2 regions of the Weissella soli genome follow, and region 1 is predicted to be linked to the other one. Evidence: predicted binding sites of a transcription regulator. Region 1 holds the regulator's gene; the other holds the start of a gene.
The links. The regulator HrcA, encoded in region 1, represses chaperone genes, less so after heat shock. The targets are predictions, from matches to a motif close to TTAGCACTCNNNNNNNNNGAGTGCTAA.

Region 1 (4,432 bases):
GCTACTTCAGGATTTCCCCGGATTGATGGCCGGCATAATGTCGAGATGGATACCTTTTCAAAGCCCTGGGATGAGTGGGATCCACAACGCATGCACTGGGCTAAGCGGGAATACTCAATTGACCAAGTGGGGACAATTTACACCTTGCAGGGGTTTGATTTGAATTATGTGGGGATGATTATTGGGCCATCTTTTGGTTATGATGCAAAGACGGATGCCATGACCATTATTCCGTCAAAGTATTCACACAAAGAAATTTTTAAAAAGCGCTCTGATATGAAATTTACAGAAGCCCAGTACAAGGAGTTTATTGCTAACGTTCTGAATGTGTTGATGAAGCGTGGTAAGTTTGGCTTGTATTTGACAGCGTATGATGATGATTTGCGGCAGCGGTTAGTGGACTTATATCAACAGAAGCGTTAAAACACAAATAGCATCAGATTGGTTAAAAAGTCGGCAAAATAGTGCTACAATATAGATATTATGACAGATAGAGGTGGCCATCATGGCATATAGTAAAGAATTATTAGAAGAAACACAGGGCCACTTGCTTGACCTATTGATCCAAGATAAGCAATCAGCAGAAATTGTTACAGCTGTGTTTGCGTATTACGCAGAAAATGCGGCTAAGTAGTCAATAAAAATAAATTTTACTAGGGGCACCAGCAATGGTTGAGATGAACCCTTTGAACCTGATCAAATTAACATTTGCGTAGGGAAGTAAGTTTAATAGATGATATCGAAAACTCATCTCTAGACTTATGGTCTAGGGATGAGTTTTTTATATGCGTAAGCATGGAATGGAGAGAATAAAATGGCAAATGCAGCAATGGCAATTCAAGTGTTACCAAATACAACTGACACGGCTAAGTTACTTGAAATCGTCGATGCGGCGATTGCGGCAATTGATGCAAGTGGATTGAATTATGAGGTCGGTGCCTTTGAAACGACAATTGAAGGTGATTTGGATCAATTGGTGGCCTTGATTCCAGCCATTCAAGCAGCAAGTGTCGCAGCCGGTGCTGAAATGATCAATAATTACATTAAATTGGCGTATGCACCTGAGAAACATATTTTGACGACTGATGAGAAATTAGATAAATATCGTAAGTAAGTTAAACAAAGGCACCAAGGTGACGCTTGGTGCCTTTGTTTAACTTACTTTTAGCACTCTGAACAAAAGTGTGCTAAAAGTGTTGACAAGGTCCTTTGATGTGTGTATTATAATAAATGTTAGCAAGTAAGAAACAAGAGTGCTAACAAGGAGGCGCGCAAATGTTAACAGAACGTCAACGTTTAATATTGATGGCGATCATTGCGGACTATGCGCGTTCTGGCCGCGCAGTTGGCTCAAAGACGCTACTGGCAGAGTTACAGTTGCCGGTCAGTTCAGCCACAATTCGTAACGAAATGGCGTATCTTGAGGATCAAGGACTTTTACAAAAGGAACATACATCCTCAGGACGCGTCCCTTCGCAAACGGGGTATCGGTACTATGTTGATTTCTTGATGAAGTCACGGCGATTACCAACGGAGCTTGAGGTGAAGTTGCGGCGGGTGTTCAACCATCGTTTCCAACAAGTTGATGACTTGTTGGGACAGGTCACTCGCATACTAGCTGAAGTGACAGGTTACACAGTGGTTGCTTTGAAGCCGGAAGCCTTAGACGTACGTTTGTCAGGATTCCAGCTTGTCACAATTGATGGTCAGCAAAACATGGCGATTGTTGTGACTAGTGATGGTCAGGTGACGAGTCAGAGCTTCCGATTACCAACGGGGTCAAGTAGTTCTGATTTGCAGTCTTTGGTCAGTAACATCAACCAGACATTAGTCGGTCAGCCGATTCGAGTGGTTTTGCAAAGTTTGAGTGGTGATTTACCACTTGGGTTGGAGCGGACTATTCGGACACCAGCTGCTTTCCTACAATTATTTGGGGATATTTTGGCTCGTTCAATACAAGATACCGTCTTTATTGGCGGTCGGTTAAATGTCTTTGATTTTACAACGGATACCAATCTGCAAGATATTAAGGCATTGTACCAACTCCTTGAATCACCAGCACAAATGCGTCAGGTCATTGGCGCTGCAAATGATGGTGTGATGATTCAAATTGGTTCTGAAAATGATGATGACTTGTTGTCGCCATATAGCTTGGCCTCAACTTCCTACCGGGTACCTAATCATGGTACCGGTGAAATCGCCATCCTTGGACCCACCAATATGAATTATTCAGAAGTGGTCACTTTGCTCGCGACAGTTCGTGAAACTCTTGTCAGTGAATTAAAAGAATACTATTAGAAAAGAGGTGTTGACATGGCGGAAGATCAAAAGTCAGTCGATGAAGAAATTCAAGAAGAGGTAAGGCCTGAGGTTGAAGAAGCTGAGACAGTTGAAACTACGACAGAAGAAATTGTCGAAGTTGACCCTCTTGAAGAGTTACAAGCCAAGTATGATGAACTTGATGACAAGTTCTTACGGGCCGAAGCGGAGATGCAAAATATGCATGGTCGGTTTGCAAAAGAACAAGCAGCGGCCCTGAAGTATGCTAGTTCCAAATTGGCAAAGTCAGTGTTACCAGCGCTTGATAACTTGGAACGGGCCCTCGCGGTTGAAGTAGCGGATGAGGCCGCACAACAAATCAAGGCTGGCGTTGAAATTGTTTACAACAACCTGGTTAGTGCCCTTGCAGAAAATGATATTAAGGCTGTTGGTGTGGCAGGTGAATCGTTTGATCCAAATGTCCACCAAGCTATTCAATCACAGCCGGCCGATGATGAGCATCCTGCAGACACAATCGCCCAAGTGTTCCAAAAGGGGTATGTCTTGCATGATCGGGTTATCCGACCAGCAATGGTAGTTGTTTACAACTAACCCAGCAATACAAATGGCGTTCATGCAACGAATTGTGAGTGCAACTATTGGACTTAGAATTCGTTGCATGAACCGAACAACGAAAAATGAAGCACGAAATATAAATTTCAAAAAGAGGTTTTAAATTATGTCAAAAATTATTGGTATTGATTTAGGTACAACTAATTCAGCAGTCGCTGTTTTGGAAGGTGGTAAGCCAAAGGTTATCACTAATCCAAACGGTGCACGTACAACACCATCTGTTGTTTCTTTCAAGGGTGGTGAGGAAATTGTTGGTGACGCTGCTAAGCGTCAAGCAATCACAAACCCAGATACGATTATGTCAATCAAGTCACACATGGGTGAAGTTGGTTACAAGGTCGAAGCTGCTGGCAAGAGCTACACGCCACAAGAAATCTCAGCTAAGGTCTTGCAATACATCAAGAAGTACGCTGAAGATTATCTTGGTGAAACGGTTGATAAGGCTGTTATCACAGTTCCTGCATACTTTAACGATGCACAACGTCAAGCAACTAAGGATGCTGGTAAAATTGCCGGTTTGGAAGTTGAACGTATCATCAACGAACCAACGGCTGCTGCGCTAGCCTATGGTTTGGATGACTTGACTAAGGATGAAAAGATCTTGGTTTACGACTTGGGTGGTGGAACTTTCGACGTTTCAATCCTTGAGTTGGGTGATGGTGTCTTTGAAGTTTTGTCAACATCAGGTGATACACACTTGGGTGGTGACGATTTCGACGCCAAGGTTATCGACTGGTTGGCTGATAACTTCAAGGCTGAAAACGGCATTGATTTGAAGGCGGATTCATTGGCATTGCAACGTTTGAAGGAAGCTGCTGAAGCTGCCAAGAAGACATTGTCACAATCAACTGAAGCTTCAATTGATTTGCCATTTATCGCTTCATCAGACAACGGTCCTTTGCACATCCAAACGTCATTGACTCGTGCAAAGTTCAATGAATTGACGAGTGACTTGGTTGAAAAGACTAAGGTTTCAGTTGAACAAGCCTTGAAGGATGCAGGTTTGACGAACTCAGATATCGATGAAGTTATCTTAAATGGTGGTTCAACCCGTATTCCAGCAGTTCAAGAATTCGTTAAGGACTTAACTGGTAAGGAGCCTAACCACTCAATCAACCCTGACGAAGCGGTTGCTTTGGGAGCTGCTATTCAAGGTGGTGTCATCACCGGTGATGTTAAGGATGTCGTGTTGCTTGACGTGACGCCTTTGACACTTGGTATCGAGACCATGGGTGGCGTGATGACTAAGTTGATTGATCGTAATACGACTATCCCAACTTCAAAGTCACAAGTCTTCTCGACGGCGGCTGATAACCAACCTGCTGTTGATATCCATGTCTTGCAAGGTGAGCGTCCAATGGCCGCTGACAACAAGACTTTGGGTCGTTTCCAATTGACTGACATTCCTGCAGCTCCTCGTGGTATTCCACAAATCGAAGTCAAGTTCGACATTGATCGTAACGGTATCGTGACGGTTTCTGCTAAGGATTTGGGAACTAACAAGGAACAAAAGATTACCATCCAAAACTCAGGTTCACTT
Region 2 (4,432 bases), 840 kb from region 1:
TGACATGATGGGGATGGCGTTGGCATCAAATGATGATTCAGTCAATGCCACTGATACAGCCACGCTGGCAGCGGCTAAAGGTAAATTGGACGCATTAATGCCTAACGTGAAGGCCATTGTGGCGGATGAAATCAAGATGTACATGGTGCAAGATGAGGCAAAAATTGCGGTTGATTACTCTGGTGAAGCAGCCACGATGATTGATGAAGATTCACATTTGCATTATGTTGTGCCTAAAGGCAATGGTAATATCTGGTTTGATAATATTGTGATGCCAAAGACGGTCAAGAATAAGAAGGCTGCGTATGCCTTTTTGAATTTCATTTCTGAGCCTAAGAATGCTGCGCAAAATGCGGAGTATGTTGGGTATGCAACGCCCAACAAGGCGGCCTTTGCGTTACTGCCAAAGGCATTGCGCAATGACAAGCAATGGTATCCAAGTAATCAACAAGTTTCAAAGTTGACAGTTTATCAGAATCTCAGTCCGACATTGACGCAAACGTACAATGATCTGTTCTTAGAGTTCAAGATGTCGACAAAGCATTAACCTTTAAGTAAAACAAAGTGGTCAGGACATCATGATGTGCTGACCACTTTTTTAGCAGGACGCTGAGGCTTAAGGTTTTTCCACCAAGATTCGGTATAATAGAAGGTATTGAAAAAGCTAGGAGTGACTCATGAAGAAAGATAATGGACTATTTATTGGTCTCGGCGCCCTTGTTTTGGTCGTCGGATTGATCGCAGCTGCCCTATTGACGACCTCGTCAAATGACGCAGCCACAACCTCATCAAGTTCGTCAGCAGAATCGACAACTTCAACGCGGCAAACGGAAAGTAAGGCCAAGTTGGACAAGGAGCCGTTGCCACAACTTTCGACAACGGTGGCTGATGATGAATCTGAGGTCATTTTGCATACGACGGCCGGCGATGTCACGATTAAGTTGTTTAACACCTACGCCCCTTTAGCTGTTAAGAATTTTATTGTTCATGCTAAGGCGGGGTACTATGACAATACGACTTTCCATCGTGTCGTCAAGGATTTCATGATACAAGGTGGGGATCCACAGTCAGCCAAGAATCCAGATGCTGACACAGTTGGTTCAGGTGGTAAGTCAATTTATGCACCGGGTCAATCAAACGCTGATAAGTCAATTGACTCAGGTACTGGTTTCAAGAATGAAATTAGCTATAGTTTGTATAATATTCGCGGTTCATTGGCCATGGCTAATGCCGGGACTGATACAAATGGCTCACAATTCTTTATTAACCAGAATAGTGATGACGTACAATCACAAATTAGTAAGAAAGTTTATCCATCAAAAATTTATACGATCTACAAGCAGGGTGGTAACCCAAGCCTTGATGGTAGTTACACGGTCTTTGGCCAAGTGATTAAGGGCATGACTGTCGTTGATAAGATCGCATCGGCAAAGGTGAAAACAAATGCCAGTGGCGAAAAGTCAAAACCAACGTCACCAGTAAAGGTTACCTCAATTACAGTCGTCAAAGAAGCGGAATAATGTCTGTGACACAGCAAATTCAGAAAATGAATTTGCTGTTTTTTATTGCATTTTTAAGTCAGTATGCTAATATTATATATGTAGCTTAGCACTTGATATTAGTGAGTGCTAATAAAATCTTATTGTTTGGAGGATTGCATAATGTTGAAGCCTTTAGGAGATCGAGTAGTGATCAAGGTTCAAGAAGCGGAAGAGCAAGTAGTTGGGGGTATCGTCTTAGCTTCAAATGCGCAAGAAAAGTCAGTTGAAGGTACAGTGGTTGCCGTTTCAACACAAACAATTGGTGATTTCAATGCACCAACTGCTGTTAAGGAAGGCGACAAGATTGTTTTCGACAAGTTTGCCGGGAGCGCAGTGAAGATTGATGGTGAAGACTACCTGGTTCTGCATGAAAAGGACATCATTGGTGTACTTGCCTAAAACGTTGAATATAAATAAATAATTAATTAATCGAGGTGTAAACGAAAATGGCAAAAGAGTTGAAGTTTTCAGAAGACGCACGTTCAAAGATGCAAGCTGGGGTGGATAAGCTTGCTAACACAGTTAAGACGACTATCGGTCCTAAAGGCCGTAACGTTGTGATTGAGCAATCATTTGGCGCACCAACCATCACTAATGATGGGGTGACGATTGCTAAGTCAATTGAGTTGGAAGACCATTTTGAAGATATGGGTGCCAAGTTGGTTGCTGAAGTGGCCACCAAAACTAATGACATCGCTGGTGATGGTACAACTACAGCGACTGTTTTGACACAAGCCATCATTAATGAAGGTTTGAAGAATATTACCGCTGGTGCTAATCCAGTTGGTGTCCGTCGGGGAATCGAAAAGGCAACCAATGCAGCTGTTGACGCATTGCATGACATGTCAAAGACAGTGTCAACAAAGGAAGAAATCGCCCAAGTTGCCTCAATTTCAGCGGCTGACGAAGAAGTCGGGGCATTGATTGCCGAGGCCATGGATCGTGTTGGTAATGATGGCGTGATCACCATTGAAGAGTCAAAGGGTATTGAGACAACGCTTGATGTTGTTGAAGGTATGCAATTTGATCGTGGTTGGATGTCACAATACATGGTTTCAGACACGGATAAGATGGAAGCCAACTTGGACAACCCTTACATTTTGATCACGGATAAGAAGATTGGTAATATCCAAGAAATTTTGCCAGTGTTGCAACAAGTTGTTGAGCAAGGCCGGGCAATGTTGATTATCGCTGATGATATCACTGGCGAAGCTTTGCCAACCTTGGTCTTGAACAAAATGCGTGGTACCTTTAATGTCGTTTCAGTGAAGGCCCCTGGCTTTGGTGATCGTCGTAAGGCACAATTGGAAGATTTGGCTATCTTGACGGGTGGTCAAGTGATTACAGATGATCTTGGCTTGGCCTTGAAGGATGTGACCTTGGCACAACTAGGACAAGCTGCTAAGGTGACTGTTTCAAAGGACAATACGACGATTGTTGAAGGTGCTGGTAGTTCAGATGCTATCGCAGAGCGTGTTGCCCAAATCAAGGCCCAAATTGCCGAAACAACTTCTGATTTTGATCGTGAGAAGTTACAAGAGCGTTTGGCTAAGTTAGCTGGTGGTGTGGCAGTCATTAAAGTTGGTGCTGCTACCGAAACTGAGCTAAAAGAGCGTAAGTATCGCATTGAAGACGCTTTGAACGCCACTCGTGCGGCGGTCGAAGAAGGGTTCGTTGCTGGTGGTGGTACTGCCCTGGTTAACGTTATTCCAGCCGTTGCTGCCTTGTCAGAGACGGGGGATGTGCAAACAGGTATTAACATTGTTAAGCGCGCCTTAGAAGAACCAGTTCGTCAAATCGCTGAAAATGCTGGTTTGGAAGGTTCTGTGGTTGTTAACAAATTGAAGGAGCAAGTACCAGGCTTTGGATACAACGCGGCAACGGACGAGTGGGTTGATATGATTGCGGCCGGAATTGTGGACCCAACCAAGGTTACCCGTTCAGCTTTGCAAAACGCGGCTTCTGTTTCAGCCTTGTTGTTGACGACTGAAGCCATCGTGGCTGAATTGCCAAAGGATGATGCTGCTCCTGCTATGCCACAAGGTGGTATGCCAGGTATGATGTAAGCAAACGATAATTGATAGACGTGTTCGTCGTTAATCGACGGAGACGTCTTTTATTATTTAGCCGTTTTTCGGGTCAATGCCGATTGATTTAAAGTCAGTCGTATGATTAAAAAATGGCTAGACTCTTGCTATCAAACGGTTTAGCCACCTTTGAACAAAAAATTCAAAACAAATTTCAACTTCGTACTAGCTTTTATGAATTGTAGGTGTTATACTAAAAACAAGTTAAAAAGAGTTTTGTTTTAATGTTTTAGAGATGTTTGGCAGCCGATTTTTGATTTATAAATTTTTATTGGCGAAATGCCAGGAGGTTCTATCACATGGAACAAGGAACAGTAAAGTGGTTTGATTCAGAAAAGGGATTTGGTTTCATTTCTCGCGAAGCTGGTGACGATGTATTCGTTCACTTCTCAGCTATTCAAGGAGACGGCTTCAAGGCTCTTGAAGAAGGTCAAGCTGTATCATTTGAAGTTGAAAACGGTAACCGTGGCTTGCAAGCCGCTAACGTTACTAAGTTGTAATCAACTTTAGGAAAAACCATTACACTTCGGTGTGATGGTTTTTTTTATGCATTCACGTCTGGTTTAGTTGCTGAAGAAGCAGCGCTGCTACACGGCAGGATGCCAATGTGTCTCAAGCGCCAGGTTGATCTGGGCGTGGCCAATCAGCAGGCTGTGGAATTAATCATGACTGATAAGTAGTATAATGGGATTATTAATTTATTGAGTAGGTATAATGATGTTTGAAACACTTTCTAAGTGGTGGTGGACTGATAAAACACAAAAGTATGCAGCGTTAATTGTGCTCATACTGGTGGCGTTTCTC

Region 2: a site for HrcA is predicted at 1,606-1,632, ahead of WSWS_RS01380 (co-chaperone GroES). Genes of this name have one in related genera too.

Annotation. Positions count from the first base shown of each region.
Region 1 is NZ_CP017326.1:1,127,007-1,131,438, reverse strand. Features, by position in the region: gene WSWS_RS05410 (DUF2075 domain-containing protein) at 1-423, shown strand, start outside; gene WSWS_RS08295 (hypothetical protein) at 506-634, shown strand; TPP riboswitch at 646-736, shown strand; gene WSWS_RS05405 (thiamine-binding protein) at 815-1,114, shown strand; gene hrcA (heat-inducible transcriptional repressor HrcA) at 1,276-2,298, shown strand; gene grpE (nucleotide exchange factor GrpE) at 2,314-2,871, shown strand; gene dnaK (molecular chaperone DnaK) at 2,999-4,432, shown strand, end outside.
Region 2 is NZ_CP017326.1:285,720-290,151, forward strand. Features, by position in the region: gene WSWS_RS01370 (ABC transporter substrate-binding protein) at 1-547, shown strand, start outside; gene WSWS_RS01375 (peptidylprolyl isomerase) at 678-1,520, shown strand; gene WSWS_RS01380 (co-chaperone GroES) at 1,662-1,940, shown strand; gene groL (chaperonin GroEL) at 1,988-3,607, shown strand; gene WSWS_RS01390 (cold-shock protein) at 3,928-4,128, shown strand; gene WSWS_RS01395 (AI-2E family transporter) at 4,346-4,432, shown strand, end outside.